One region of the Enterobacter mori genome, then DNA from elsewhere that is predicted to be linked to it. Evidence: predicted binding sites of a transcription regulator. Region 1 holds the regulator's gene; each other region holds the start of a gene.
The links. Region 1 encodes CRP, which controls carbon source genes, mostly activating them, when cyclic AMP is high. Its sites were predicted from a motif close to ATGTGANNNNNNTCACAT; they were not measured.
Positions count from the first base shown of each region.

Region 2: a site for CRP is predicted at 4,005-4,022, ahead of udp (uridine phosphorylase). Genes of this name have one in related genera too.
Region 3: a site for CRP is predicted at 3,278-3,295, ahead of hpt (hypoxanthine phosphoribosyltransferase). Genes of this name have one in related genera too.
Region 4: a site for CRP is predicted at 3,713-3,730, ahead of bhsA (multiple stress resistance protein BhsA). Genes of this name have one in related genera too.

Region 1 is NZ_CP104285.1:4,344,133-4,351,463, reverse strand. It holds gene N2K86_RS20660 (putative adenosine monophosphate-protein transferase Fic) at 1-195, shown strand, start outside; gene pabA (aminodeoxychorismate synthase component 2) at 226-789, shown strand; gene argD (bifunctional acetylornithine/succinyldiaminopimelate transaminase) at 877-2,097, shown strand; gene N2K86_RS20645 (YccS/YhfK family putative transporter) at 2,176-4,263, opposite strand; gene crp (cAMP-activated global transcriptional regulator CRP) at 4,321-4,953, opposite strand; gene N2K86_RS20635 (OsmC family protein) at 5,265-5,669, shown strand; gene N2K86_RS20630 (phosphoribulokinase) at 5,756-6,625, opposite strand; gene N2K86_RS20625 (YheU family protein) at 6,656-6,874, opposite strand; gene N2K86_RS20620 (hydrolase) at 6,871-7,331, opposite strand, start outside.
Region 2 is NZ_CP104285.1:183,302-190,632, reverse strand. It holds gene ubiB (ubiquinone biosynthesis regulatory protein kinase UbiB) at 1-83, opposite strand, end outside; gene ubiJ (ubiquinone biosynthesis protein UbiJ) at 80-685, opposite strand; gene ubiE (bifunctional demethylmenaquinone methyltransferase/2-methoxy-6-polyprenyl-1,4-benzoquinol methylase UbiE) at 699-1,454, opposite strand; gene rmuC (DNA recombination protein RmuC) at 1,521-2,978, opposite strand; gene udp (uridine phosphorylase) at 3,119-3,880, opposite strand; gene N2K86_RS00925 (dienelactone hydrolase family protein) at 4,137-4,943, shown strand; gene metE (5-methyltetrahydropteroyltriglutamate--homocysteine S-methyltransferase) at 4,992-7,253, opposite strand.
Region 3 is NZ_CP104285.1:784,116-791,446, forward strand. It holds gene cueO (multicopper oxidase CueO) at 1-738, shown strand, start outside; gene N2K86_RS03700 (glucose/quinate/shikimate family membrane-bound PQQ-dependent dehydrogenase) at 825-3,215, opposite strand; gene hpt (hypoxanthine phosphoribosyltransferase) at 3,424-3,960, shown strand; gene can (carbonate dehydratase) at 4,056-4,718, opposite strand; gene N2K86_RS03715 (ABC transporter ATP-binding protein) at 4,826-5,752, shown strand; gene N2K86_RS03720 (ABC transporter permease) at 5,749-6,519, shown strand; gene N2K86_RS03725 (PTS sugar transporter subunit IIA) at 6,625-7,065, shown strand; gene N2K86_RS03730 (polysaccharide deacetylase family protein) at 7,129-7,331, shown strand, end outside.
Region 4 is NZ_CP104285.1:1,759,725-1,767,055, reverse strand. It holds gene mfd (transcription-repair coupling factor) at 1-2,204, shown strand, start outside; gene ldtC (L,D-transpeptidase LdtC) at 2,347-3,312, shown strand; gene bhsA (multiple stress resistance protein BhsA) at 3,385-3,642, opposite strand; gene comR (TetR family copper-responsive transcriptional repressor ComR) at 3,886-4,521, shown strand; gene N2K86_RS08300 (glycine zipper 2TM domain-containing protein) at 4,581-5,120, opposite strand; gene N2K86_RS08295 (NAD(P)/FAD-dependent oxidoreductase) at 5,314-6,618, opposite strand; gene ycfP (alpha/beta hydrolase YcfP) at 6,854-7,331, opposite strand, start outside.

The DNA.
Region 1 (7,331 bases):
TTTATGCGCGGCAACGGTATTGCCCAACGCGTTTTCTTCGAGCAGCTGGCACTCCACGCGGGTTACGCGCTGGACTGGCGGGATATCGATCCCGAGCAGTGGGTGGCGGCTAACCGAAGCGGCGCGATGGGCGATTTGACCGCGCTGAACGCTATCTTTGCCAAAGTAGTGAGCGAAGCGTGGGAATCTGAGTAGAATAGGGCGGCATTTTTTTCGGGAGCCGCCATGATTCTGCTGATTGATAACTACGATTCCTTCACCTGGAACCTTTACCAGTATTTTTGTGAACTGGGTGCAGTGGTGGTTGTCCGCCGTAATGATGACCTCACTCTGGCCGATATCGACACGCTGGCCCCGCAGAAAATCGTGATTTCGCCGGGGCCGTGTACGCCCTCGGAATCGGGCATTTCTCTGGATGTTATCCGCCACTATGCAGGCAAACTGCCGATTCTGGGCGTCTGCCTGGGCCATCAGGCCATTGCCCAGGCGTTTGGTGCCGCCATCGTGCGCGCCGCCAAAGTGATGCACGGTAAAACCTCTCCAGTCACCCACACGGGCACTGGGGTATTCACGGGGCTCAATAATCCGTTAACCGTGACACGCTACCATTCCCTGGTCATTGACCCGCCGACGCTGCCCGACTGCTTTGAGGTGACCGCCTGGAGCGATACTCAGGAGATCATGGGGATCCGTCACCGCGAGTGGGATCTCGAAGGCGTGCAATTCCACCCGGAAAGCATCCTCAGCGAGCAGGGGCACGCGCTGCTGGCAAATTTCCTCCATCGCTGAATATCTGTTGCCTTGTTGTGATTTTTTATGCATATTTTGTGATTATATTTTCACAATCACTGTGACATAAAAATGGATGGTCATGACATGGCAACTGAACAACCCGCAATTACCCGTGCAACATTTGATGAAGTGATCCTGCCGATTTATGCACCGGCTGAATTTATCCCGGTGAAGGGGAAAGGCAGCCGCGTCTGGGATCAGCAGGGTAAAGAGTATGTTGATTTCGCGGGCGGGATTGCGGTGACGGCGCTGGGCCATTGCCATCCTGCACTGGTGGAGGCGCTGAAAACCCAGGGCGAAACCCTGTGGCACACCAGCAACGTGTTCACCAACGAACCGGCGCTGCGTCTGGGGCGTAAGATCATCGATGCCACCTTCGCGGAACGCGTGCTGTTTATGAACTCCGGCACCGAGGCCAACGAAACCGCCTTTAAGCTGGCGCGCTACTACGCCACTACGCGCCACAGCCCGTACAAAACCAAAATCATTGCCTTCCATAACGCCTTCCACGGACGCTCCTTCTTTACCGTCTCCGTTGGCGGCCAGCCGAAGTATTCCGACGGCTTCGGCCCGAAACCGGCAGACATCGTCCACGTGCCGTTTAACGATCTGCACGCCGTGAAAGCGGTAATGGACGACCACACCTGCGCGGTGGTGGTCGAGCCTATTCAGGGCGAAGGCGGCGTGACGGCAGCGACGCCGGAATTCATGAAAGGGCTTCGCGCGCTGTGCGACGAACATCAGGCGCTGCTGGTCTTTGATGAAGTGCAGTGCGGAATGGGGCGTACCGGGGATCTGTTTGCCTACATGCACTACGGCGTGACGCCGGACATCCTGACCAGCGCCAAAGCGCTTGGCGGCGGTTTCCCGGTGAGTGCGGTGCTGACGACGCAGGAGATTGCCTCAGCGTTCCACGTCGGCTCTCACGGCTCTACCTACGGTGGCAACCCGCTGGCGAGCGCCGTGGCGGGTGCCGCGTTTGATATTATCAATACGCCTGAGGTGCTGAACGGCGTTAGCGCGAAGCGTGAGCTGTTCGTGGAGCATCTCCAGCGGATTAACGATGAATATGATGTTTTCAGCGAGATCCGCGGCATGGGGCTGCTGATTGGCGCCGAGCTGAAGCCGCAGTTCAAAGGCCGCGCGCGTGATTTTCTGCACGCCGCCGCCCACGAAGGTGTGATGGTGCTCAATGCCGGACCGGACGTGATGCGCTTTGCGCCGTCGCTGGTGGTGGAAGAAAAAGATATTGAAGACGGGTTAACCCGCTTTGCCTCGGCGGTCGGGAAGATCGTTCGGGGATAACCTCATTGCCCGGCGGCGCTGCGCTTGCACGGGCCTACAAAACCGTAGGCCGGATAAGCGAAGCGTCATCCGGCAAAATTAGTACGGCGTTCGTTTCAACACGCGCGTTAACCAAATCCCGTGATGCGGGCGCTGACGCCATGCCACCGACGAAATGGTGTGCATGGTGTTCAAATGCCCCAGAACGCGCTGCAAATGCTGCTCCAGGGTGCTCATCGGCCCATGGGTCAGCGTTTCAGGCGCCTCCAGAATATTCGAATCCCCCGCCTCGCCCGGCGAGTCATACTCCAGACGCTGCTGGCATCTCTGCAACGCAATTTCACACGACTGCAAATAGCGCTGGGCCAGATCCGGCGTCAGCATCGTGTGCTCGCGCGCCAGCGTGGTCATGGCGTTAATGTGCTCGACGATAAACTGGCTGTGCGTCACCCAGAGCTTCATGTCTGCAAGATAGTGCGAGTTAAACCCCGGCTCCTGCATGGCCTGGTTGAGCGAGTTAAACAGGGCGTTGTGCGCCTGGTTGACCTTCATCCGCTGATACGCCAGCGGGGAGGGCTGCGGGTCGTCGCTGAGGATCAGGCGAATGGCCTGCTGGTCGGCTTCCAGCGCGTCATGGGCGTTCTGCCTGAGCAACCCGCTCTGCCACTGCGGCCACAGCCAGACCATGCCGCCGAAGGCAATCAGGCAGCCAATCAGCGTATCGACCAGACGAGCCACGATAAATTGTTCGCCGTTGAGCGTGAGCAGCTGCAGTGTGTACACCGCCGTGACCGTAAAGCCCACCATCGCCCAGCCGTAATTTTTACGGATGATCAGATAGCTCACCATGGTGATCGCCAGCATCCCGACCAGCGTATAGCCTTCCGGCACGTGGAAGTGAAGCGTCACGCCCGCAATAATCAGCCCGGCTAGCGTTCCGCCAGCCCGGTGGAAGATACGTACTCGCGTGGCCCCGTAGCCGTTCTGTGTGACAAACAGCACGGTCATTAAAATCCAGTAGGGTTTCGGCAGGTGCAGCGCCATGCCCATCAGGCTGGCAATGCTCAGCATCACGCTTATCCGCGCCGCGTTGCGCAGGGCGGAGGATTTCAGTGACAGATAGCTTTTGAGCGCGGGCAGCAGCGGCAGACGTTTCTGCTTATCCGCCATAAGGTCACGCGGATAAAGCGGACGCTGAGTACGCAACACGCGGGCGATGCGGCTGAAGTGCCAGGCGGCAAACTGGCCGACCGGGTTATCCGCGTGCTGACGGGCAATTTTCTCCAGCGCGCCGAGTTGTTTGTCCATGTTAAATCGCGTGGGGTAGCGGTGATAGAGAATATCGTCAGCCAGTACCCTCAGCCGCGCTGCGACGGTCTGGGCGTTCCAGCGGATCACCGCTTCGGCATGGCTACGCTCCACCAGCTTTTGCACCTCCTGCGGGTGGTGAAGGCTGACGGAGATATGCTCCTGCAGGTCCAGCCCTACCTGGAAGGTGCGCAGCAGCCGTTTGTATTCGTGGTTCTTGTTGGCGGCAAGCATGTGCAGCTGCTGGTAGCACTGGCTTATCAGGTCGACAACCTTTTGCTGGCGCGTCAGCAGCGGCGGCAGAGATTTCTCCGGGTCGGTATGCTGGGTGAGCAGGGTGTATTTGGCTTCGCAGTAATCCGCAAGCTGCACATAGAGCAGGCTCAGGGATTCACGCAGCGGCTGTTCCCGCCACAGCCAAAACCAGAACCAGTTAAACACCCCGTACCAGAGCGTGCCAAGGGCGTAGATCAGCAGCGGCTCCCACACCGGCATATTCCCGGCGAGGCTCAGGGTGAAGATAGCCGCAATCAGCGAGGCGGGCAGCAGGCGCGCATGCAGCGAACTGATTTCCGCCGTCACGCCAAGCGTCATCGCCAGCACGGTCAGGATCAGCGGCAGCGGGATATCACGGGCAAGCAGGAGCTGTACGGCGAGACTACAGCCAGCAAACAGGCAGCCACCGATGATCAAACGTTTGAAAAAGCGCTTATGCGGCGTGTCCAGACCGGCAATGTTGCAGCAGGCGGGAACGAGGGAAAACAGCAGACCTTGCTGGAGGTGTCCGAGGATCAGCCCTATGGCCACAGGAAGGCACAACACCAGCGTTTGTCGCAGTGCGTAGTTAACTTCCGGGTGATAGATCAGCCTGCGCCACATGGGGAGTAGAGACAAAAACGGCGTGACACCTTGCGATGGCACGCCGTTTAAGCGGAATTAACGCGTTCCGTAAACCACGATGGTTTTACCGTGGGCGGAGATCAGGTTTTGATCTTCCAGCATTTTCAGGATACGGCCCACTGTTTCACGGGAGCAACCGACGATTTGACCAATTTCCTGGCGGGTAATTTTAATTTGCATGCCGTCAGGGTGGGTCATGGCGTCTGGCTGTTTCGCCAGGTTCAGCAGTGTCTGCGCGATACGACCGGTCACGTCCAGGAAGGCGAGGTTACCCACTTTCTCAGACGTCACCTGCAGACGGCGCGCCATCTGTGAAGAAAGACGCATCAGGATGTCAGGGTTAACCTGAATCAACTGACGGAATTTCTTGTAAGAAATTTCAGCCACTTCACATGCTGTCTTTGCACGAACCCAGGCGCTACGTTCCTGGCCCTCTTCAAACAGGCCCAGTTCACCGATGAAATCGCCCTGGTTCAGATAAGAAAGGATCATCTCTTTCCCTTCTTCATCTTTGATCAGCACTGCCACCGAGCCTTTAACGATGTAATACAACGTTTCCGCTTTTTCACCCTGGTGAATCAGCGTGCTCTTTGATGGGTACTTATGAATGTGGCAATGAGACAAGAACCATTCGAGAGTCGGGTCTGTTTGCGGTTTGCCAAGCACCATGCGCTGTTATCCTCTGTTATAAGCTGTCACCAGAGTCATAAGATGCATCCGGACTCTGGGGTTGCAATCGAATTCTTACCCATACCCTGGGAAGTCGGCTACCGTAACGTTTCGCAGCCAGTAAAGTTTGATGTCCTCTGCATACATGTGTAACGTCAATGTATTACTGTAGCATCCAGAGTGTTTTAGCATAGCTTTCGCCGCGTGTCTCCTGGTGTCTCGCTTCAGCATGATGCAGGTCGCCTTCCATTGCGAGAAATGTAACGCACGCGTAATCTGTCACCAAAAATGCAACGTTGGAGTTTAAGAATATGCAAGCGCGCGTGAAGTGGGTTGAAGGTTTAACGTTCCTGGGCGAGTCCGCGTCAGGACACCAGATTTTGATGGACGGTAACTCCGGCGATAAAGCCCCAAGCCCAATGGAAATGGTGCTGATGGCAGCGGGTGGATGCAGCGCAATTGACGTGGTGTCGATTCTGCAAAAAGGTCGTCATGATGTGACCGATTGCGAAGTGAAGCTTACTTCCGAACGTCGCGAAGAGGCGCCACGCCTGTTCACCCACATTAATCTGCACTTTATCGTGACCGGGAAAGAACTGAAAGATGCCGCAGTATCACGCGCCGTAGACCTTTCTGCGGAGAAGTACTGCTCAGTGGCGTTAATGCTGGAAAAAGCGGTAAAAATCACCCATTCGTATGAAGTGATCGAGGCATAATCTTTTGGCGGGTGGCGCTTCGCTGACCCGCCCTACAAAAGCACGAACGTAGGCCCGGTAAGCGCAGCGCCACCGGGCAAAACAACTCACGCAATCTGCTTCCCTTCCATCAGTCGCTGGACCAGCGGCGTCATAATTAACTCCATCGCCAGCCCCATTTTTCCGCCCGGCACCACCAACGTATTCATGTGCGAAATAAACGAGCCCTGCAGCATCGCCAGCAGCCAGGGGTAATCAATGCCTTCGAGATTGCGGAAATGGATGACGACGAAGCTCTCATCCAGCGACGGGATTGTTTTGGCCGCAAACGGGTTGGAGGTATCCACCGTCGGCACGCGCTGGAAGTTGATGTGGGTGCGGGAGAACTGCGGCGTCAGGAAGTTGATGTAGTCCTCCATGGAACGCACGACGGAATCCATCACCGCTTCGCGAGAATGCCCGCGCTCGCTCATGTCACGCGTCAGCTTCTGGATCCACTCAAGGTTAACAATCGGCACCACGCCGACCAGCAGATCCACGTGACGCGCGACGTCGTGTTGAGGTGTGACCACGCCGCCGTGTAGCCCTTCGTAAAACAGCACGTCCGTCGGCTCCGGCAGGGGTTGCCACGGGGTGAATGTCCCCGGCACCTGGTTCCAGGGAACGGCTTCGTCGTAGGTGTGCAGATACTTGCGGGACTGCCCGGTACCGCTTTGCCCGTATTCGCGAAAGGTTTGCTCCAGCAGGCCGAAATCGTTGGCTTCCGGGCCGAAATAGCTGATGTGTTTGCCCAGATCGCGCGCCTTGCGGATGGCCATGTCCATTTCCGGGCGCGTATAGCGGTGAAAGCTGTCGCCCTCCACTTCTGCCGCCTGGAGATTCAGCTGTGCGAAAATCTTGCGAAATGCGAGGCTGGTGGTGGTGGTTCCCGCACCACTCGAGCCCGTAACGGCAATAACCGGATGTCTGGCAGACATAGCAACTCCCTGACTGGAAAGGTTTACAGATCAGCCGTGAAACGCGTTGCGGGGCATGATATTGACCGTCTCATGCAGTTCGGACCACACCAGCACCACGTCGCCGCTTTTCAGCTGGCGCTTAACATCGCTGACCTTTTGTTCGAGCGAACGTTCTTGTTCACCATAATCGGTGCCTTCACGTAATACAAAGCTTTCAATCAGATTATCGAGCGTTTCGGGAGCGAGATCCTGCCAGGGGATAATCATTTTTTACCGTCCAGAAAAGAGGTGAGCCAGTCAGGGATGCGGGTTTCCAGCCACATTTTCGGCCTGCGCAGCGTGCCGCCAACAAAGCCGACGTGCCCGCCGTACTCGGTGAGCTGATACTGCACGTTGGCCGGTAAATGCTCCGGTGCCGGAATGGAGTGATGATCCATAAACGGATCGTCTTTGGCGTGGATGATTAGCGTCGGCGTGGTGATTTGATTCAACAGCGGCATGGCGCTGCACTGACGGTAATAGTCAATCGCATCGGCAAAACCGTGGATCTTCGAGGTGATCAGATCGTCAAACTCGCGCAGACGCTTCACGCGCTTGAGCTGCTGCAGGCTAACCGGCAGCGTGTCCGGGTAGGCCTTCAGCTTGCGCGCGGCGTTGGCCTTCAGCAGGTTGAGCAGGTAGCGCTGATAGACGCGGGAAAACCCTTTTTCCATATGGTAGCTGC
Region 2 (7,331 bases), 630 kb from region 1:
ATTCTGGGGATAAGCTCGTCGAGCCCGTAGCTCAAAAAGGTGCGAACAATAAAATAGAGGCGCCGAATTTCACCAGGCGTCATTTGCCCTCCAGTTTTTCCAGGCGTTTGGTTAACGCATCAACCGCGCGTTCAACAGCAGCGGTCTCTTCTGCAAACCATGCCACTTCCAGCGACCCGGGGGCCATGCGCCACTCTTCGGTGAGGACTTCTGCGGCATAGCGCTGCTGTCGCTGCAGATTTTTGCGCAGGAACGACGTACCGCCATGAATAACTTTCCCAATCCCTTCGGCGGCGATGTCGCCAATAAAAGGCGCAAGCAGTTCTGCCGGGTCAAACTCAGCCAGATCGCTGAGCGCCACGAAGTTCTGTACGACCTGAATGTCGCCTTCAACTTCGAGTTCACCACTGCGGATAAGCGCCGTCAGTTGCTGACGATCGCGCAGTTTTGGCAGCACGCTCATATGGGTGATGACCGAGCAATCCGCCTCGCCCTCCCATTCACCCAGAACGTCAAGCTGGCGCTCGCTGAAGACCAGCACAAGCGGCGTCGAGAACTCTTTTAAAACGATACGCAGTACCTTTCCGTTAAGCCGCTGACGCGCAGCCTTCAGCGCCGGAGCACGATACAGAAAGGCATTCAGTACATTCTCAATGCCTGCGGTGACTAAGGGTTTAAAGGGCACGGGACACCTCCACTCAGAACTTGTAACCGCGGTGCAGCGCGACGACACCCGCCGTCATGTTGAAATACTCAACGTTTTCAAAACCCGCGTCCTGCATCATCGCTTTCAGGGTATCCTGATCCGGGTGCATACGGATGGATTCGGCCAGGTAGCGATAGCTCTCTGCATCGTTCGCAACCAGCTCACCAATACGCGGCAGAACGTGGAAGGAGTAGGCGTCGTAGGCTTTGCTCAGCGGCTCGATAATCGGTTTGGAGAATTCAAGCACCAGCAGACGTCCACCCGGCTTCAGCACGCGGTACATGGAGCGCAGCGCTTTGTCTTTATCGGTGACGTTACGCAGACCAAAAGAGATGGTGATGCAGTCAAAGGTGTTATCCGGAAACGGCAGCGCTTCGGCGTTTGCCTGCACATATTCCACGTTACCCACCACGCCGATGTTACGCAGTTTCTCGCGTCCCATTTTCAGCATTGAGTCGTTGATATCTGCCAGCACGACGCGACCGGTTTCACCCACCAGACGGGAGAATTTCGCCGTCAGATCGCCCGTTCCGCCAGCCAGATCGAGAACTGTTTGTCCACGACGCACACCGCTGCAGTCAATAGTAAAGCGCTTCCACAAGCGATGAATGCCGAAGGACATCAAGTCATTCATCACATCGTACTTCGCCGCCACGGAATGAAATACGTGGGCCACCATGTCAGCTTTCTGCGCTTTGGCTACAGTCTGAAAGCCAAAGTGCGTCGTGTCTTGTGAATCGTCAACCATCTCAGAGCCTGCTTATCAGTAAAATGTTCGTGAAGTGTAACAGATTGGGCGCGTTTGCCCTACGATTCAACCACCGCGAAAGAAACGCGTCGGCTGCTCTTCTGGCGATAAATTCGCCGCTAAATCGTTGTCTTCACTGTGCGTATTTTGTTCATCTGCGCCTTCACGCAGGCGAAACTCTTCGTCCTGCGACGTCGCCTGTTCAACCAATTCCGGATTAATCTCGCGTTTCACCTCCACCCCCAGGCTGCGAAACGCTTCGGCTTGCGCCAGCAGGTTACCACGCCCGGAGGAGAGCTTTTTCATCGCCTGGCGGTAGTTATCCTGCGCACGATCCAGGCTTTGCCCGACCGAAGACATATCGTCCACAAACAGGCGCATTTTGTCGTACAGCTTGCTGGCGCGATCGGCAATGTGTTGCGCGTTACGGCTTTGATGCTCGTAACGCCACAGATTAGCAATGGTCCGCAAGGCCACCAGCAACGTGGTTGGGCTGACCAGCATAATGTTATTTTTTAGCGCTTCGGTGATCAGTTCGGGCTGTCTGTCGAGCGCCAGCAGGAAGGCAGGCTCTACCGGGATAAACATCAGCACGTAGTCTAGCGATCGCAGCCCCGGCAATTGCTGATAATCTTTTCTGCCCAGCAGACGGATATGGTTACGCACGGAGGCGATGTGCTCCTGCAACGCTGTTTCGCGGGTGTAGTCATCTTCCGCGTTGAAGTAGCGCTCATAGGCCACCAGCGTCATTTTGGCGTCGATAACCACATCTTTGCCCTGCGGCAGACGAACAATGACATCCGGCTGCATCCGCGAGCGCGCATCGTTTTCAATGCTGACCTGCGTTTCGTATTCGTATCCTTCGCGCAGGCCAGAGGCCTCCAGCACGCGCGTCATGACCACTTCGCCCCAGTTTCCCTGCGCTTTGTTATCACCTTTTAGCGCGCGCGTCAGGTTGACCGCCTCCTGCGCCATCTGGGCATTCAGCTGCTGGAGATTACGAATTTCATGCGCCAGCGTGTGGCGCTCGCGGGCCTCCTGACCAAAGCTGTCCTGTACCTGACGGCGAAAGCCGTCCAGCTGTTCACGCAGCGGCGTCAGCAGGCTGTTAAGGCTCTGGCGGTTTTGCTCATCCACGCGGCGATTGCTGTGCTCAAAAATGCGGTTCGCGAGGTTCTCAAACTGCTCGCTAAGACGCTGCTCGCTGTTGATCATCTGACGGATTTTGTCTTCGGCGTGCAGTTGGGTGGACTCAAGACGGGTGGTCACTTCACGGAGATCGGCCTCCAGCGAGGTATTGATATCACGCAGATTGCGCAGTTCGTTATTGAGCAGTTCGCACTCGTCGCGCCAGTGGTCACTCAGCGCAAGCTGTTGTTTCGTCGCGCTGAGTTCGGCGACGATCTCTTCGCGCTCTGCCAGCTGTTCGGCTTTCTGCTGCGCATGCTGGTAGCCGGAAATGAGCCAGCCAATCCCCACGCTTACCAGCGTAACTACCGCATAAACCAGGATTGAGATATCCACAATGCCCCCTGCATCCACGTGTAACCCGCACAAAATAGAATTGTGCTGTATGAACGTCCAGTTTGAAAGGGTTTTCCTGCGAGGCGTTACGCAAAAAAGAAAAGGCCGAGCATGTCGGCCTTTTAGCACCGAAGAGAGAATTAGATCAGGCGGCGCGCCGCTTCAACCACGATTTTCACCGCATGGCTTTCAGTCTGCTTCATGGTTTCAGCGTTCGGGATCTCCTGCTGGGTACGGTTGACGATAACGCCCGCCACCATACCGGCACGCAGACCCTGGCTTGCGCACATGGTCAGCAGCGTCGCAGATTCCATTTCATAGTTCATCACGCCCATCGACTGCCACTCTTCCATGGAGCCTTTGAAGCGGCTTACCACGCGGCCAGAGAAGGTGTCGTAACGCTCCTGGCCCGGGTAGAAGGTATCGGAAGAGGCAGTTACGCCCACGTGGGTGGTTGCGCCAACGGACTTCGCGGCTTCAACCAGCGCGGTGGTGCATTCGAAGTCGGCCACTGCCGGGAATTCCATCGGCGCAAAATGCAGGCTTGCCCCGTCCAGACGCACGGACGCGGTCGTGACCAGCACGTCGCCGACGTTGATGTGCGGCTGAATGGCGCCAGTGGTGCCGATGCGCAGGAAAGTACGGATGCCCAGCTGCGCCAGCTCTTCAACGGCGATAGAGGTAGACGGGCCACCAATACCGGTAGAGCACACGATCACCGCTTTACCGTCCAGCTCTGCGCGCCAGGTGGTGAATTCGCGATGCGCTGCCAGCTTAACCGGCTTATCCATCAGCGCGGCGATCTTTTCCACACGCTCAGGATCGCCAGGGACGATAGCGAGCGTAGCCCCTTGTAAATCGTTTTTAGTGAGGCCGAGATGAAAAACATCAGACTTAGACATAGGGTGACTCCTCTGTGGGTCGGTTAGTCAGAAGAAGTAAAACGGTACTTTACAGAAGCACTACGCATAATTTCGTGACACACCTCACCATGAATGAAATTTATTGCATTTAATTTCCATTAAATAGTGACTTACATCACATTAACAAGTTATATCGACAGGTGCTGCACAAAAGATAGACCGTATAAGGCACTGTGGGTTGTTAACCTGGTGACTATATTTACCTTTGCGCTAACTCATTGGTACGGAGAATGCCATGACTGAAAAAACCGGTTTTGCACCTGCTGCGGCTCCGCATGCTTCAACCATCGTCTCAACCTCAGAAGAAGCCATTACTGCGGGTGAGACCTCCATCCCCTCGCAGGGGGAGAATATGCCTGCTTATCACGCGCGGCCAAAATCAGCAGAGGGTCCGCTGCCGATCGTGATTGTGGTTCAGGAGATTTTTGGCGTTCACGAACATATTCGCGACCTCTGCCGCCGCCTGGCGCTGGAAGGGTACCTGGCTATTGCGCCAGAGCTCTATTTCCGTCAGGGCGATCCAAACGATTACAGCGATATCCCTACGTTGTTCAACAATCTGGTGAGCAAAGTCCCGGATGCCCAGGTGCTGGCTGACCTTGATCACGTTGCCAGCTGGGCCGCGCGCAACGGGGGTGATGCACATCGTCTGCTGGTGACCGGCTTCTGCTGGGGCGGGCGCATTAGCTGGCTGTATGCCGCGCATAACCCGCAGCTGAAAGCAGCCGTCGCCTGGTACGGCAAACTGGTGGGCGAAAAAACGCTGAACTCACCGAAGCAGCCTGTTGATATCGCCACGGATTTGAATGCGCCGGTGTTAGGGCTTTATGGTGGTCAGGATACCGGTATTCCGCTTGATACCGTCGAGACCATGCGCCATGCGCTACGCGCGGCGAATGCGAAGGCGGAGATTGTGGTGTACCCGGATGCCGGACACGCGTTTAATGCCGATTATCGCCCGAGCTATCACGCAGAATCAGCCAAAGACGGCTGGCAGAGGATGCTGGCGTGGTTTAGCCAGTACGGCGGGAAAAAAGCATAAAAGCAAGAAAGCCCGGTGGCGGCTACGCCTTACCGGGCCTACGCTTCATCAAGCCTGACGCAAGTTCTGCGCCGCTTTCACCATGTTTGCCAGCGCCGCTCGCGTCTCCGGCCAACCGCGGGTTTTCAGACCGCAGTCCGGGTTCACCCACAGGCGTTCCGCCGGGATCCGCTGGGCGGCTTTTTTCAGCAGGGCTTCAATCCACTCCACGCTCGGCACGTTCGGGGAGTGAATGTCGTACACGCCCGGCCCAATTTCGTTCGGGTAATCGAACTCTTCAAACGACTCCAGCAGCTCCATGTCCGAACGCGAGGTCTCGATGGTGATCACGTCGGCGTCCAGCGCGGCAATCGAATCCATGATGTCGTTAAATTCGCAGTAGCACATATGGGTGTGGATCTGGGTGTCGTCCTTCGCCACCGCGGCGTTGATGCGGAACGCCTCCACGCCCCACTGCAGGTAGGCATCCCAGTCGCTACGACGCAGCGGCAGACCTTCGCGCAGCGCCGGTTCGTCAATCTGGATAATGCCAATGCCTGCGGCTTCAAGATCTGCCACTTCATCACGCAGCGCCAGCGCGATTTGCTTCGCGATGGTTTCACGGGTCACGTCCTCACGCGGGAAGGACCAGCAAAGAATGGTTACCGGACCGGTGAGCATCCCTTTCACCGGCTTATCGGTGAGGGACTGGGCATACTTCGCCCACTCCACGGTGATCGCTTCCGGGCGGCTGACGTCTCCGATGACAACCGGCGGCTTCACGCAGCGGGAGCCATAGCTTTGCACCCAGCCGTTCTGGGTAAAGACGAAGCCGTCCAGGTGTTCACCAAAATATTCCACCATGTCGTTACGCTCGGCTTCGCCGTGTACCAGCACGTCCAGACCTAAGCGTTCCTGCTCGATAATCGCCTGCTTGATATGTTCCGCGATACCGGTGCGGTAGTTGTTCGCATCCAGGTTGCCCTTCTTGAAGTCCAGACGCAGGCCGCGGATTTCAGTGGTTTGCGGGAAAGAACCAATTGTGGTGGTCGGCCACGCAGGCAGGTTGAAACGGGCACGCTGCGCTTCGGCGCGTACTTCATACGGGCTCTGGCGCTGGCTGTCCTGCGCGGTAATGGCCGCCAGGCGTTTCTCCACCGCCGGGTTGTGCACGCGGGCCGAGTGACGACGCGCCTGGATCGGTGCGCTCCATTCGGTAATCGCCGCCGTCTCGCCGCTGTTTAGCGCGTCGCGCAGCAGCGTCAGCTCTTCGCATTTTTGCAGGGCGAAGGCAAACCAGCTTTTCACTTCAGGGTCGAGACGGGTCTCCACGCTGAGATCGATTGGGCTGTGCAATAACGAGCAAGAGGATGCCACCCACAGCTCACGTTTGCCGACGATGCCTTCAATTTTTGCATATTTCTCGGTCAGATCGGCACGCCAGACGTTGCGACCGTTAACCAGCCCGGCAGAAAGCAGCCAGTCTGCAGGCAGGCGCTTGTGCAGCTCCCCGACATCGTCTTTACCGTGAACGAGGTCAACGTGCAGGCCCTGAACCGGCAGCGCGGTAATGGTCTTCAGGTTTGGCGTCACGCCTTCGAAATAGGTGGTGAGCAGTAGCTTCACCGGCCCGGTGAGCGCGTCATACGCCGGTTTGAAGGCATCGAGCCAAACCTGGGGCAGCTCGAGCACCAGCGCGGGTTCATCGATTTGTACCCACTGAATGCCGCGCTTGCCCAGCTCAATCAGCACCTGTTTATAGACCGGCAGAATATCGTTCAGCAGGCTAAGGCGGTCAAACTGTTCGCCTTTTACTTTACCCAACCACAGGTAGGTTACTGGCCCCAGCAATACGGGCTTCACCTGATGACCCAGCGCCAGCGCTTCGTCCACTTCATCCAGCAGCTGCGTCCAGGTCAGCCTGAACTGCTGCCCCTTTACGAACTCCGGTACCATATAGTGATAGTTGGTGTTGAACCACTTGGTCATTTCCGCCGCTGCCGCTGGCTCCCCCGTAGGTGCACGGCCACGGCCGATGCGGAACAGGGTATCGATATCTACCGATCCATCTTTGTTCTGATGACGAGCCGGCACGTTGCCAAGCAGCAGGCTGGTCGTCAGAACATGGTCGTACCAGGCGAAATCGCCCACCGGCAGCAGGTCAATGCCCGCCTGTTTTTGCTGCTCCCAGTGACGGGCACGCAGCTCGCGTCCCACCGACAGCAGTTCTTCACGGGTGGTGTTACCCGCCCAGTAGCTTTCTTGCGCTTTTTTCAGTTCGCGGCGCAGGCCAACGCGAGGAAAACCGAGAGTGTGATTGCGGATTGTCATGTTATGCCCCTTGTGAAATTTGTTATTTAGACGTCCAGATGTTTACACATCTATAATTGGCAGGTACTGTATATTCCT
Region 3 (7,331 bases), 1.2 Mb from region 1:
ATGCTGATGGGCGAGCGCTTCGAGGTGCTGGTGGACATCAGCGACGGCAAGGCGTTTGACCTCGTGACCCTGCCAGTCAGCCAGATGGGGATGGCGGTTGCGCCATTTGATAAGCCGCATCCGGTGCTGCGTATTCAGCCTTTACTGGTGACCGCTTCCGGCACGTTGCCGGATACGTTAACCACCCTGCCAGCGCTCCCGTCGCTTGACGGGCTTACGCAGCGCAAGCTACAGCTTGCCATGGATCCGATGCTCGACATGATGGGTATGCAGGCGCTGATGAAAAAGTACGGCAATCAGGCGATGGCGGGGATGCACCACGGGCAGATGATGGGCCATATGAATATGGACCACGGCAAGATGGGGGGCATGGATCACGGCGGCCATGGTTTCGATTTCCACAACGCCAATATGATTAACGGTAAAGCCTTCGACATGAATACGCCGATGTTTACTGCGACAAAGGGTCAGTTTGAGCGCTGGGTGATTTCGGGCGAAGGGGACATGATGCTGCATCCGTTCCACATCCACGGCACCCAGTTCCGCATTCTCTCAGAAAACGGCAAAACGCCGGATGCGCACCGCGCGGGCTGGAAAGATACGGTGAGAGTGGAAGGCGGCGTCAGCGAGGTGCTGGTGAAGTTTGACCATGAGGCACCGAAGGAGTTTGCCTATATGGCGCACTGCCACCTGCTGGAGCATGAGGATACGGGGATGATGCTGGGCTTTACCGTATAAAAAAAGCCGGGTGGCGGCTTCGCCTTACCCGGCCTACATAGGGCACCCGTAGGCCCGGTAAGCGTAAGCGCCACCGGGCTTTTCAGTTACTTGTTTTCGTCAGGCAACGCATACGCGACAATATAGTCGCCCATCTTCGTACCAAACGAACCGTGACCCCCGGCAGAGATGACAACGTACTGCTTGCCATTCACTTCATAGGTCATCGGCGTGGCCTGTCCGCCCGCTGGCAGACGGCCTTGCCACAGTTTTTCACCGTTGGTCATGTTGTACGCGCGCAGGTAGTTATCTGCGGTTGCCGCGATGAACAGCACGTTACCGGCGGTGGAAATTGGGCCACCCAGCATTGGCATACCCATATTGAACGGCACCGGAACCGGCATCGGGAACGGCATGCTGTCCTGTGGCGTACCAATACGTTTTTTCCATACGATTTGGTTGGTTTTCAGATCCAGACCGGAGATGTAACCCCAGGCAGGCTGTTTACACGGCAGACCAAACGGAGAAAGGAACGGATTCAGGGTCACACCATAAGGAACGCCATACTGCGGCTGGATACCGGCTTCGGTACCGCTGCCTTTCGCATCTTTCGGCTGCTCCATTGGGTTGCCCGGACCGCGTGGGATCAGACGGGAAACGAATGGCAGCGCCATTGGGTTAGCAATCGCCACCTGACGGTTCGGGTCGACGGAGATCCCGCCCCACTCGAACATCCCCAGGTTACCCGGGAAGACCAGCGTGCCCTGCTCAGACGGCGGCGTGAAGATGCCTTCATAGCGCAGCTGGTGGAACATCACGCGGCACACCAGCTGGTCAAACATGGTGGCACCCCACATGTCTGCACCGCTGAGATCTTTCTTCGGACGGAAGCTCAGGTCAGAGAACGGCTGGGTTTTGCTGACGTAGTCGCCTTTAGCCGCGCCCTGTGGAACCGGTTTTTCCGGTGCAGGCACAACCAGCTTACCGTTGCTGCGATCCAGAACGAAAATGTTGCCCGTTTTGGCCGGAGCGTAAATCACCGGAACGGTTTTGCCATCGACGGTAATGTCCGCCAGCGTCGGCTGGGACGGCATATCCATATCCCACAGATCGTGGTGAACGGTCTGATAGCTCCACGCCAGTTTACCGGTCGTTGCGTTCAGCGCCACGATAGCGCTCGCGTAACGCTCCTGCTCCGGCGTGCGGTTACCGCCCCAGATATCTGGCGTGGTGACGCCCATCGGCAGGTAGACCAGATCCAGCTTCGCATCATATGCCGCCGGGGCCCAGGAGTTAGGCGAGTTAAAGGTAAAGGTGTGCTCGTCCGACGGGATCGCATTCGGATCTTTCGCGCCCGGGTCAAACGCCCACAGCAGTTTACCGGTGTTTACGTCGAAACCACGGATGACGCCGGAAGTTTCACGCGTAGAGAAGTTATCCGTTACCGAACCGGCAATCACGATGGTTTTATCGGTGATAATTGGCGGTGAGGTTGGCTCATACAGACCCGGCGTGGTGTCCGGCATATTGGTCTGCAGGTTCAGGATGCCTTTGTTAGCGAAGGTTTCACACAGCTTGCCCGTTTCGGCGTTAATCGCGAACAGACGGCCATCGTTCACCGGCAGCATAATGCGGCGCGGGCAGTCGGCAATGACTTCCGGGCTGGCATTATCGGCACGCGCTTCGTGATAAGAGACGCCACGACAGGTGATGTGCTGGAACGAAGGGTTAGAGTTCAGCTGTGGATCGAAGTGCCATTTCTCTTTACCGGTGGCTGCGTCGAGCGCGAACAGACGCTGGTGCGCCGTACACAGGTAGAGCATGTTGCCCACTTTGATCGGGGTGACTTCGTTGGTCAGTTCACCCGGATCGTTCGGCATCTTCAGGTCGCCGGTACGGAATACCCAGGCTTCTTTCAGGTTCTTCACGTTGTCCGCGTTGATCTGCTTCAGCGGAGAGTAGCGCTGGCCTTCCTGGTTACGACCATACGCAGGCCAGTCACCGTCAGCGACCTGCGAGATAGCAGCCGCAGGCGTGGATTCTGCGTTCAGCGTACCGTTGATCTCCTGTGGGTCATTAAAACCGGCCCAGGTCAGAATGCCGCCGGTAATCAGCAGGGCAACAACCAGGCCCGCCACAGCACCGCTGGAAGGCACAATCAGGCGACGCCAGACGAACGGCAGGATCAGCCAGATACCAAAGAAGACCAGGATGTCGCTGCGCGGCGTCAGTGCCCAGAAATCAAAACCGACTTCCCAGACGCCCCAGATCATAGTGGCAAGAAGGAGTGCGGCATACAGCCACAGTGCAGATTGTTTTCTACGCAACAGCAGGACGGTTACGGCAACCATAACCAGACCTGCAATCGGGTAGTACCAGGAGCCGCCTAAAGCGACCAGCCAGACGCCACCGATTAACAGATACAGCGCGCAGAAGGCTGCGAACGCGGCTGTTAATGTCACCAGTAGACGCGGCTGTTTAGAGTTTGTTTCAGCCATAGAAAGTGTACTCGTCAGTTTTTGTTAATAATTTGCTAGCAACTAATTATAGGTATTAACAAGTGTGATCGGAATCACAATATTTGCTTTTTATAACTCATGCGCCAGGGTTATCCATTTGCTGGTATAATGGCTGGCTTGCGTATCGATGCCGGAAATACATTCACCTGCATTGAGAGATTTTCATTAAAATCATATGGTTAGTAATATGAAACATACTGTTGAAGTGATGATCCCGGAAGCCGAGATCAAAGCGCGTATCGCCGAACTGGGTCGTCAAATCACCGAACATTACAAGGACAGCGGCAGCGAAATGGTGCTGGTCGGTCTTTTACGTGGCTCTTTCATGTTCATGGCAGACCTGTGCCGTGAAGTGCAGGTGTCCCATGAGGTCGATTTTATGACCGCCTCCAGCTACGGCAGCGGCATGTCCACAACCCGTGATGTGAAAATCCTGAAAGATCTGGATGAAGATATTCGTGGCAAAGATGTGCTGATCGTTGAGGACATTATCGACTCTGGCAACACGCTCTCTAAAGTGCGCGAGATCCTGAGCCTGCGTCAGCCTAAATCGCTGGCGATTTGTACGCTGCTGGATAAGCCCGATCGTCGTGAAGTGCAGGTGCCGGTGGAGTTCGTTGGCTTCTCTATTCCGGACGAATTCGTGGTGGGTTATGGCATCGACTACGCGCAGCGTTATCGCCATCTGCCGTATGTTGGGAAGGTAGTGATTCTGGACGAGTAGTGTCTTTGCCCGGTGGCGCTACGCTTACCGGGCCTACGAATGGGCACATGTAGGCCGGGTAAGGCGCAGCCGCCACCCGGCTTTTTAATGGGCACTCATTTATGGTTTACGTGCTTAAGCTTGAGGTTGGCAATGCCCGAACGGTAACGCTGCTCCAGCGTTTCGCGGTTGGTGGCGGTCACTTCCAGATTACGCAGCAGGCCATCGTGAATGCCGTACGCCCAACCGTGGATGGAAACCTTCTGCCCGCGTTTCCAGGCGGACTGCATAATCGTTGAATGGCCCAGGTTATAGACCTGCTCCATCACGTTCAGCTCGCAAAGGGTATCAAGTCGACGCTCCTGCGGCATTTCACCCAACAGTGAGCTATGTTTGAACCAGATATCGCGGATGTGCAGCAGCCAGTTATCGATTAACCCCAGCTCTGTATTTTCAACCGCCGCCTGTACGCCGCCGCAACCGTAGTGGCCGCAAATAATGATGTGCTCAACTTCCAGCACGTCAACGGCATACTGAACGACAGAAAGGCAGTTGAGATCGGTATGAATAACAAGGTTGGCGACGTTACGGTGAACAAAAAGTTCGCCAGGTTCGAGACCGGTCAGGCGTTCTGCCGGGACGCGGCTGTCGGAACATCCAATCCATAGAAAGCGTGGGTTTTGCGCTTGCGCCAGCTTACCGAAAAATCCGGGGTCTTCTTCAACCAGCATCTTTGACCATAGTGCATTGTTGCTGATGAGTGTATCTATGTTATTCATGGACGTTAACGGCCTGTAACCTGGTAATTGCGTTGCGCTACTATAGGGTAACCCGACTTTTAATGAAACCACACAAGGTGTGTAAGAACTGAAGGTAAGTTTAATTCATGGCAATTGCACTGGAGCTTGAGCAGCTTAAAAAAACCTATCCGGGCGGCGTTCAGGCGCTACGCGGGATAGATCTCAAAGTAGAGGCGGGGGATTTCTATGCGCTTCTTGGACCGAACGGGGCGGGGAAATCCACCACGATCGGCATTATCAGTTCGCTGGTGAACAAAACCTCAGGTCGCGTGAGCGTCTTTGGCTACGATCTGCAGAAAGATGTAGTCAACGCCAAGCGCCAGCTGGGGCTGGTGCCGCAGGAGTTCAACTTCAACCCGTTTGAGACGGTACAGCAGATTGTCGTTCAGCAGGCGGGTTACTACGGCGTTGAGTATAAAGAGGCGATTGAGCGTAGCGAAAAATACCTTAAACAGCTCGATTTGTGGGAAAAGCGTAACGAACGCGCGCGCATGTTATCCGGTGGGATGAAACGCCGCCTGATGATTGCCCGCGCGTTGATGCACGAGCCAAAGCTGCTGATCCTCGATGAACCGACCGCGGGCGTGGATATCGAACTGCGCCGGTCCATGTGGGGCTTCCTGAAGGATCTGAATGATAAAGGCACGACCATCATCCTGACGACGCACTATCTCGAAGAAGCAGAGATGCTGTGCCGTAACATCGGCATCATTCAGCACGGTGAACTGGTGGAAAACACCTCGATGAAAAATCTGCTCTCCAAGCTGAAATCAGAAACCTTCATCCTCGACCTGGCGGCGAAAAGCGCGCTGCCGAAACTGGAAGGGTATAACTATCGTCTGGTGGATACCTCGACGCTGGAAGTGGAAGTGCTGCGCGAGCAGGGCATCAACAGCGTCTTCTCACAGTTGAGCGCGCAGGGCATTCAGGTATTGAGTATGCGCAACAAAGCGAACCGACTGGAAGAGCTGTTTGTCTCTCTGGTGCATGAAAAACAAGGAGACAAGGCATGACGCATCTTTACTGGGTCGCGCTGAAAAGTATCTGGGCGAAAGAGATCAACCGCTTTATGCGCATCTGGGTGCAAACCCTGGTGCCGCCGGTGATCACCATGACGCTCTATTTCATCATCTTTGGCAACCTGATCGGTTCCCGCATTGGTGAGATGCACGGCTTTACCTACATGCAGTTTATCGTGCCGGGCCTGATCATGATGGCGGTGATCACCAATGCTTATGCCAACGTGGCATCCTCATTCTTTAGCGCTAAGTTCCAGCGCAACATTGAAGAACTGCTGGTGGCGCCGGTGCCAACGCACGTGATCATTGCCGGTTACGTGGGCGGCGGCGTGGCGCGCGGTTTGTGCGTAGGTATTCTGGTGACGGCGATTTCGCTGTTCTTCGTGCCGTTCCAGGTGCACTCGTGGCTGTTTGTGGCGCTGACGCTGCTGCTCACTGCGATCCTGTTCTCGCTGGCCGGATTGCTGAATGCGGTATTCGCTAAGACGTTTGACGACATTAGCCTGATCCCGACCTTCGTGCTGACGCCGCTGACCTATCTTGGCGGGGTGTTTTACTCCCTGTCGCTGCTGCCGCCGTTCTGGCAGGCGCTGTCGCACCTGAACCCGATCGTCTACATGATCAGCGGCTTCCGCTTTGGTTTCCTCGGCATTACCGATGTGCCGCTGTTTACCACGGTGGCGGTGCTGGTGGTGTTCATCATCGCCTTCTACCTGCTGTGCTGGTATCTGATCCAGCGCGGGCGTGGTCTGCGCAGTTAATCTTCTGCCCGGTGACGTTCTGGTTGCCGGGCATTTTCTTTGACTGTTATCACCGTACGCTAACCTTCACTCCGCTAAACTACTTGCCTGCTAAGGAGAGACGTTATGCTGGGATGGGTTATCACCTGCCACGATGAACACGCGCAGGATATGCTGGATAAGCTTGAAGCTAAATTTGGTCCGCTGACGCAGTGCCGAGCGGTGAATTACTGGCGTGGTTTAAGCACCAACATGCTCAGCCGCATGATGTGCGATGCGCTGCATGAAACTGACACGGGCGATGGCGTGATCTTTCTGACCGATAAATCCGGCGCGGCGCCTTATCGTTCCGCCGCGCTGTTAAGCCACAAGCACGAAAACTGCGAAGTCATTTCCGGCATCAGCTATGCGCTGCTGGAAGCGATGTACCCGCTGCGTGAGACGCTGAGCAGCGCCGAATTTCGCAATACGCTCGTTGATATGCATGTCCCAGGCGTAAGCAGTCTGTGGCATCAGCAGCAGAAAAATCCTCCCTTTGTCCTGCTTCACGATCTGTATAAGCATTAAACGTTGGTATTGATGTCGCATTTGTTACAATGGCGACTGATTTCCCGTATCGATTTATATCCCATGCTCATGCGCGTTGTTTTCCTGCTGTTGCTGCTGATATCCGGCGGCGCATCTGCCACTCTGATCAGTCAGCAAGGGCTTCCCGCCCGATATATGCAAACTACCGAAGATGCGGCCATCTGGGCGCAGGTGGGTAACGATGTGGTCAACGTCGGTAACGTCCGCGCCGGGCAGATCCTGGCCGTGGTTCCGACTTCCGCAGA
Region 4 (7,331 bases), 2.2 Mb from region 1:
TGGACGACGCCACCGGAACGGGCCGCTATCTGATGATCGGTGCCGCTGAGCATGGATTTATCGACACGCTCAATAACGTGGCGCTGATTTGCGAAAGCGACCTTCTCGGCGAGCGCGTGGCGCGTCGCCGTCAGGATAGCCGTCGCACCATCAACCCGGACACGCTGATCCGCAACCTGGCCGAACTGCATCCCGGCCAGCCGATAGTTCACCTCGAGCACGGCGTCGGACGCTACCAGGGGATGACCACTCTTGAAGCGGGCGGCATCAAAGGTGAATACCTGATGCTGACCTATGCCAACGACGCCAAACTCTATGTGCCGGTCTCGTCCCTGCACCTGATCAGCCGCTATGCAGGCGGTGCCGAAGATAATGCGCCGCTGCACAAGCTGGGCGGTGACGCCTGGGCGCGCGCGCGCCAGAAGGCGGCGGAGAAAGTGCGCGACGTGGCGGCCGAGCTGCTGGACATCTACGCCCAGCGTGCGGCCAAAGAAGGTTATGCGTTTAAGCATGATAAAGAGCAGTATCAGCTGTTCTGCGACAGCTTCCCGTTTGAAACCACACCGGATCAGGCGCAGGCCATTAACGCGGTGCTGAGCGACATGTGTCAGCCGCTGGCGATGGACCGCTTAGTGTGCGGTGATGTGGGCTTCGGTAAAACTGAAGTCGCCATGCGCGCCGCCTTTCTGGCCGTGGAGAACAACAAGCAGGTGGCGGTGCTGGTTCCCACTACCCTGCTTGCCCAGCAGCACTTCGACAACTTCCGCGACCGCTTTGCCAACTGGCCGGTGCGTATCGAGATGCTTTCACGTTTTCGCAGCGCCAAAGAGCAGACGCAAATTCTGGAACAGGCCAGTGAAGGCAAAATCGATATTCTGATCGGCACCCACAAGCTGCTGCAAAGCGACGTGAAGTGGAAAGATTTGGGGCTGCTGATCGTCGACGAAGAGCACCGCTTCGGGGTACGTCATAAAGAGCGCATCAAAGCGATGCGTGCCGACGTCGATATTCTGACCCTGACCGCAACGCCAATTCCGCGCACGCTGAACATGGCGATGAGCGGCATGCGCGATCTGTCGATTATCGCGACGCCACCGGCGCGCCGTCTGGCGGTAAAAACCTTTGTCCGCGAGTATGACAATCTGGTGGTGCGCGAAGCGATCCTGCGTGAAGTGCTGCGTGGCGGTCAGGTGTACTATCTCTACAACGACGTGGAAAACATTCAGAAAGCGGCGGACAGGCTGGCCGAGCTGGTGCCGGAAGCGCGTATAGCCATCGGTCACGGGCAGATGCGCGAGCGCGAGCTGGAGCGGGTGATGAATGATTTCCACCACCAGCGCTTCAACGTGCTGGTGTGTACAACCATCATTGAAACCGGTATTGATATCCCGACTGCGAACACGATTATTATCGAACGCGCGGATCACTTTGGCCTGGCACAGCTGCACCAGCTGCGCGGGCGCGTCGGGCGTTCGCACCATCAGGCCTACGCCTGGCTGCTGACGCCACATCCGAAAGCGATGACCACCGACGCGCAAAAACGTCTGGAAGCCATTGCCTCGCTGGAAGACCTTGGCGCAGGCTTTGCGCTGGCGACACATGATCTCGAGATCCGCGGTGCCGGTGAACTGCTGGGTGAAGACCAGAGCGGCTCGATGGAGACCATCGGCTTCTCGCTCTATATGGAGCTGCTGGAAAATGCCGTCGATGCGTTGAAAGCCGGACGCGAGCCGTCGCTGGAAGATTTAACCAGCCAGCAAACCGAGGTGGAATTGCGTATGCCTTCTCTGCTGCCAGATGATTTCATTCCTGATGTGAATACCCGTCTGTCATTCTACAAACGTATCGCCAGCGCGAAAAAAGAAAACGAGCTGGAAGAGATTAAGGTAGAGCTGATCGACCGCTTTGGGCTGCTGCCGGATGCCGCGCGAAATCTGCTGGATATTGCGCGACTCCGTCAGCAGGCGCAAAAGCTGGGCATTCGTAAGCTCGAAGGAAATGAAAAAGGCGGCGTGATTGAGTTCGCGGAAAAAAACCATGTCGATCCGATGTGGTTGATTGGTTTGCTGCAAAAACAGCCGCAGCACTTCCGCCTGGACGGCCCGACGCGACTGCGTTTTACTCAGGAACTGACAGAACGCAAAACCCGCATGGACTGGGTGCGCAACTTTATGCGCCAGCTTGAAGAGAACGCTATCGCGTAATCTTCTCCCCCGTTAGCGCCTGGCTAACGGGGGACAATTTACAAACTCTTTGCACTTCACCCGATCTTCCCGACACACCTGTTCGCCATAATTATCCTTAACTCTTTATAAAACAATAACCTTATCATTTATACGGATTATGATGATGACCGCTTCGCGTTTCACTCGCTGGATCACCCTGCTTGCGCTTGCCGCTACGGTAGCCGTTGCGCTACCTGCTCGCGCAAACACCTGGCCCCTTCCCCCCCCTGGCAGCAACGTTGTCGGGCAAAACCGTTTTCATGTCGTTGAAGATAACGGGGGTTCGCTGGAGGCCATTGCCAAAAAATATAACGTCGGCTTTCTGGCCTTGCTGCAGGCCAACCCCGGTGTCGATCCTTACGTGCCGCGCGCTGGCAGCGTGCTGACGATCCCGCTTCAGACCATTCTTCCTGATGCACCGCGCCAGGGGATCGTGATTAACCTTGCCGAGCTTCGACTTTACTATTATCCGCCGGGTAAAAAAGAAGTGACCGTTTACCCTATCGGTATCGGCCAACTGGGCGGCGACACACTGACGCCAACCATGGTCACTACCGTGTCGGATAAACGTGCTAACCCAACCTGGACACCCACGGCAAATATTCGCGCACGCTATAAAGCTCAGGGGATCGATCTGCCTGCAGTCGTGCCAGCGGGCCCGGACAACCCAATGGGTCATCACGCGATCCGCCTCGCGGCATATGGTGGGGTTTATCTGCTGCATGGAACGAATGCGGATTTCGGCATCGGTATGCGCGTCAGTTCCGGCTGTATTCGTCTGCGCGATGACGACATCAAGACCCTCTACAGCGTGATTACGCCGGGCACAAAAGTGAATATTATCAACACGCCGATTAAGGCCTCGGAAGAGCCTGGCGGCGTACGGCTGGTTGAAATTCACCAGCCATTATCAAAACACCTCGGTGACGATCCGCAGACGCTGCCCATTCCACTGAATGCTGCGATGGTGAGCTTTAAATCAAATACGAACACCGATAGCGTGGTGATGGAGCGCGCGATGGAAGCCCGGTCAGGAATGCCAATCGACGTCACGCGACATGGAGATGCCACTCCGCAGTCAATGTAAGTACCAAAAAAAACGCCCTGCAAATGCAGGGCGTTTTTTATAGCAGTGGCATAAATGAGGGTTTAGCCGGGCTTATTTATAAATAACAGCAGTACCGTGCAGGGTGTTAGGGCCGGTCACTGAGGTGATACGGAACGATTTCGCCCCCATCTCATCCGCTTTCTGCGCCAGTTGATCTTCCAGAGAGCCCAGGTTTGTCCCCGCGTTTGCAGAGATGGTACCCACTTTTTGTTGGTCAGCAGGAGTAGATTGTACTTCTACAGCGGCGAAGCTTGCGAAAGAGAGTGAGCTAAGTACAGCAGCAGCGATCAGGGTTTTTACGTTTTTCATGATATTACCTTTAGGCAGATGAATTGGGCGTCGTAAGTTATTTACTTAACGATCGATAGGTAAATGATAGATGTGATCCAGCTCACACGTCAACATGTTTTTATAACGACCGTTAAATTAATTTTATTTTCGTTAATTTTCATACCCATATGATTAATTTATTTTTAAGCAAACTACTCTGGTCTCGGGATGGGTTTATTTTTATAATGGTCATTCAACAAACCAACTGAGGACCAACGGCAAATGACAACCGAAGTCACGAGTTGCGCAAAGAAAAGCCGTGGCCGACCAAAAGTGTTCGACAGGGATGCGGCGCTCGATAAGGCCATGACACTCTTCTGGCAACATGGGTACGAAGCAACCTCGCTTTCCGATCTGGTAGAAGCGACCGGTGCCAAGGCACCCACGCTGTATGCGGAATTTACCAATAAAGAGGGTCTGTTCAGGGCAGTGCTGGACAGATACATCTCGCGCTTTGCGGCAAAACACGAAGCGCAGCTTTTTTGCGAAGAGAAAAGCGTTGAGCAGGCGTTGCAGGACTATTTCTGTGCCGTCGCGACCTGCTTTACCAGCAAAGACACACCCGCGGGCTGTTTTATGATCAACACCTCCGCCACGCTTGCTGCTTCGTCTAAAGAGATTGCCAATACGGTGAAATCACGCCATGCCATGCAGGAGGAGACGTTAAGTACGTTTCTGGCCCAGCGGCAGCAGCGGGGTGAAATCCCGGCGCACTGCCGCCCGCAGGAACTGGCGCAATACCTGAGCTGCATTCTACAGGGTATGTCCATCAGCGCCCGTGAAGGGGCTACGCTTGAAAAACTGCAGGGTATTACGCAAACCACGCTGCGTCTGTGGCCTGAACTGCTTAAGCTTTAAGGCAAAAAAAAGCTCCTCAGCCTGAGCGCATGAGGAGCTAAGTTCAGAGAACATCTTTTTTACACTTTGTTGTTCAGTACCAGCTGACCATTGTTGTCCAGAGGGATCTGGGTGCCAGGGTCTTTATCCATGCGGATTTTGCCCTGCTGGTCGCCAATTTTGTAAGTTACGTCATAGCCCAGCATTTTTTCGGACTTGTCATAAACGGTTTTGCAGCGCTGCTGCGTAGTGGTGTACGTGTCGTTGTCCTGCATCGCGCCCTGCACCTGGTTACCGGCATAGCCGCCACCCAGCGCACCCACGACCGTCGCCACATCTTTGCCTCGCCCGCCACCAAACTGATGACCAATCACGCCACCGGCTACGGCACCAAGAACTGAACCGGCAATGCGGTTTTCATCCTGCACCGGACGACGGTGAGTCACGGAGACGTTACGACACTCCTGACGAGGGGTTTTCACGGTTTCTTTAATCGGAGTAGCGGAAACGACCTGCGCATACTGCGGGCCACGATCAAGTACGTTGAGACCGGCTACGGCAGCCACACCTAGCGCAGCAGCGACGCCAATCCCTATACCCGCCAACATTGATTTATTCACGGGACTTCCTCCTTTGTTGCTATTGGAAACTATTTTGCAACAGGGGTCTGTCCTCGCCAATAAGACAAAGGATTAAAAAATGGGCGTCAGGGGGAGATATATCGTGTTTGAGAGAACTCTTAAGCACGCAAAGTGTGATGCACAGCATGAAATGCTAAAAAACCCCTCCGGATGGCCCGGAGGGAGAGAAATATCAGTGCAGCTTCAGGCGTGGGCGGATGACGCGGTTGATTCGGCCGACCAGCATCATCAGACCGGTTTTGAAGTAGCCGTGCAGTGCAATCTGATGCATACGGTAAAGGGAGATATACACGAAGCGTGCAATTCGCCCTTCTACCATCATGGAGCCGCGCATCAGGTTACCCATCAGGCTACCCACGGTGGAGAAGTTAGACAGTGACACCAGTGAACCGTGGTCTTTATAGACATACGACTTCATCGGCTTCCCTTTGTACTGCGCGAGGATGTTGTGCAGCACCAGACTCGCCATCTGGTGAGCGGCCTGAGCACGCGGTGGCACGAACCCACCTTCAGGGCGCGCGCAGGATGCACAGTCACCAATAGCGAAGATTTCCGGGTCACGCGTGGTTTGCAGCGTCGGCTCTGTCACCAGCTGGTTAATGCGGTTGGTTTCCAGCCCGCCAATTTCTTTCATGAAGTCAGGCGCTTTGATACCCGCCGCCCAGACCATCAGATCCGCTTTGATATACTCGCCGTCTTTGGTATGCAGACCGCCTTCGTCAGCGCTGGTCACCATGGTCTGCGTCAGCACCCGCACGCCCAGTTTGGTGAGCTCATTGTGCGCCGCACCGGAAATACGTGGCGGCAGCGCAGGCAGAATGCGTTCACCGGCTTCAACCAGCGTCACGTTCAGCGCGTCGTTAGTCAGCCCTTTGTAACCGTAGCTGTGCAGCTGTTTCACCGCGTTGTGCAGCTCAGCGGACAACTCTACGCCCGTCGCGCCGCCGCCGACAATGGCAATGTTCACCTTGCCATTGGCACCCATATTGCTGGTGTACTTCAGGAACAGGTTTAGCATTTCCTGATGGAAACGACGCGCCTGGTGCGGGTTATCGAGGAAGATACAGTGCTCTTTCACGCCCGGCGTGTTGAAGTCGTTAGAGGTACTGCCCAGTGCCATCACCAGCGTGTCATACGCCAGCTTGCGTTCAGGAACCAGCAGTTCGCCTTTTTCATCACGCAGTTCGGCCAGAGTAATGGTTTTGCTTTCACGGTTAATATCCACCACGGATCCCAGCTGGAACTGGAAATGGTGATTGCGCGCGTGCGCCAGATAGCTCAGCGCATCGACGCCCTCATCCAGCGAACCGGTCGCCACTTCGTGCAGCAGCGGTTTCCACAGGTGGCTATGGTTGCGATCCACCAGCGTAATTTTGGCTTTTTTGCCGCGACCCAGCTTTTTACCCAGCTGTGTGGCCAGCTCCAGCCCGCCAGCACCACCGCCTACAATCACTATCTTTTTCAATGGCGTAGTCAACGTGACCCCCTCAAATTATTAACCAATTGTTAACTAAAAGTTATAAAAATAACCCTTAATTAACAACAAGTTACAGCACTGAAACCATTCAGGTGAATTGAGAATAACACGTCAGGCGCATTGGTCATACCAAAATTGATATGCATCAAGTTTTGATGGCTTAAAAGTAGACAATTCTGGACAAAAAGAAACCCGGTCGCAAACGCATACCGGGTTACGGGTGGCAGGCTGTGGCTTAGCCCAGCGTTTTGAAGGCTTTGATGCGCTGCAGATGCGGGGAGATATTCTTGAACTTGTGGGTCTGTTCCTCGTCCCAGACAATTTCATAGAAATGATGCAGCAGTTCTGCCGCCCTGCTGCTGTTCAGTGCCTCATCCTGGCGCGAGAGGATCACTAAACAGCGATCGCGGTTTTTCTCACGGAAGTTACTCACGCACTTGGTGGCAATGTCGACATACTCTTCCGGGCGGTCAATTTTACCTTCCATGTTCTCGTTCGGGAACAGGTTGGGATTGAACACGACCTGGCGGATGTCGCACAGGAAGCCAATGCGTTCGGCCCAGTAGCCCCCCAGCCCCACGCCGCAGATCAGCGGACGTTCATCGACGTTGAGCTGTAACATCTTGTCCACTTCCTTGAGCAGATGCTGCATATCATGCTTCGGATGACGCGTACTGTAACTGATCAGCCGTACATCCGGGTCGATAAACTGC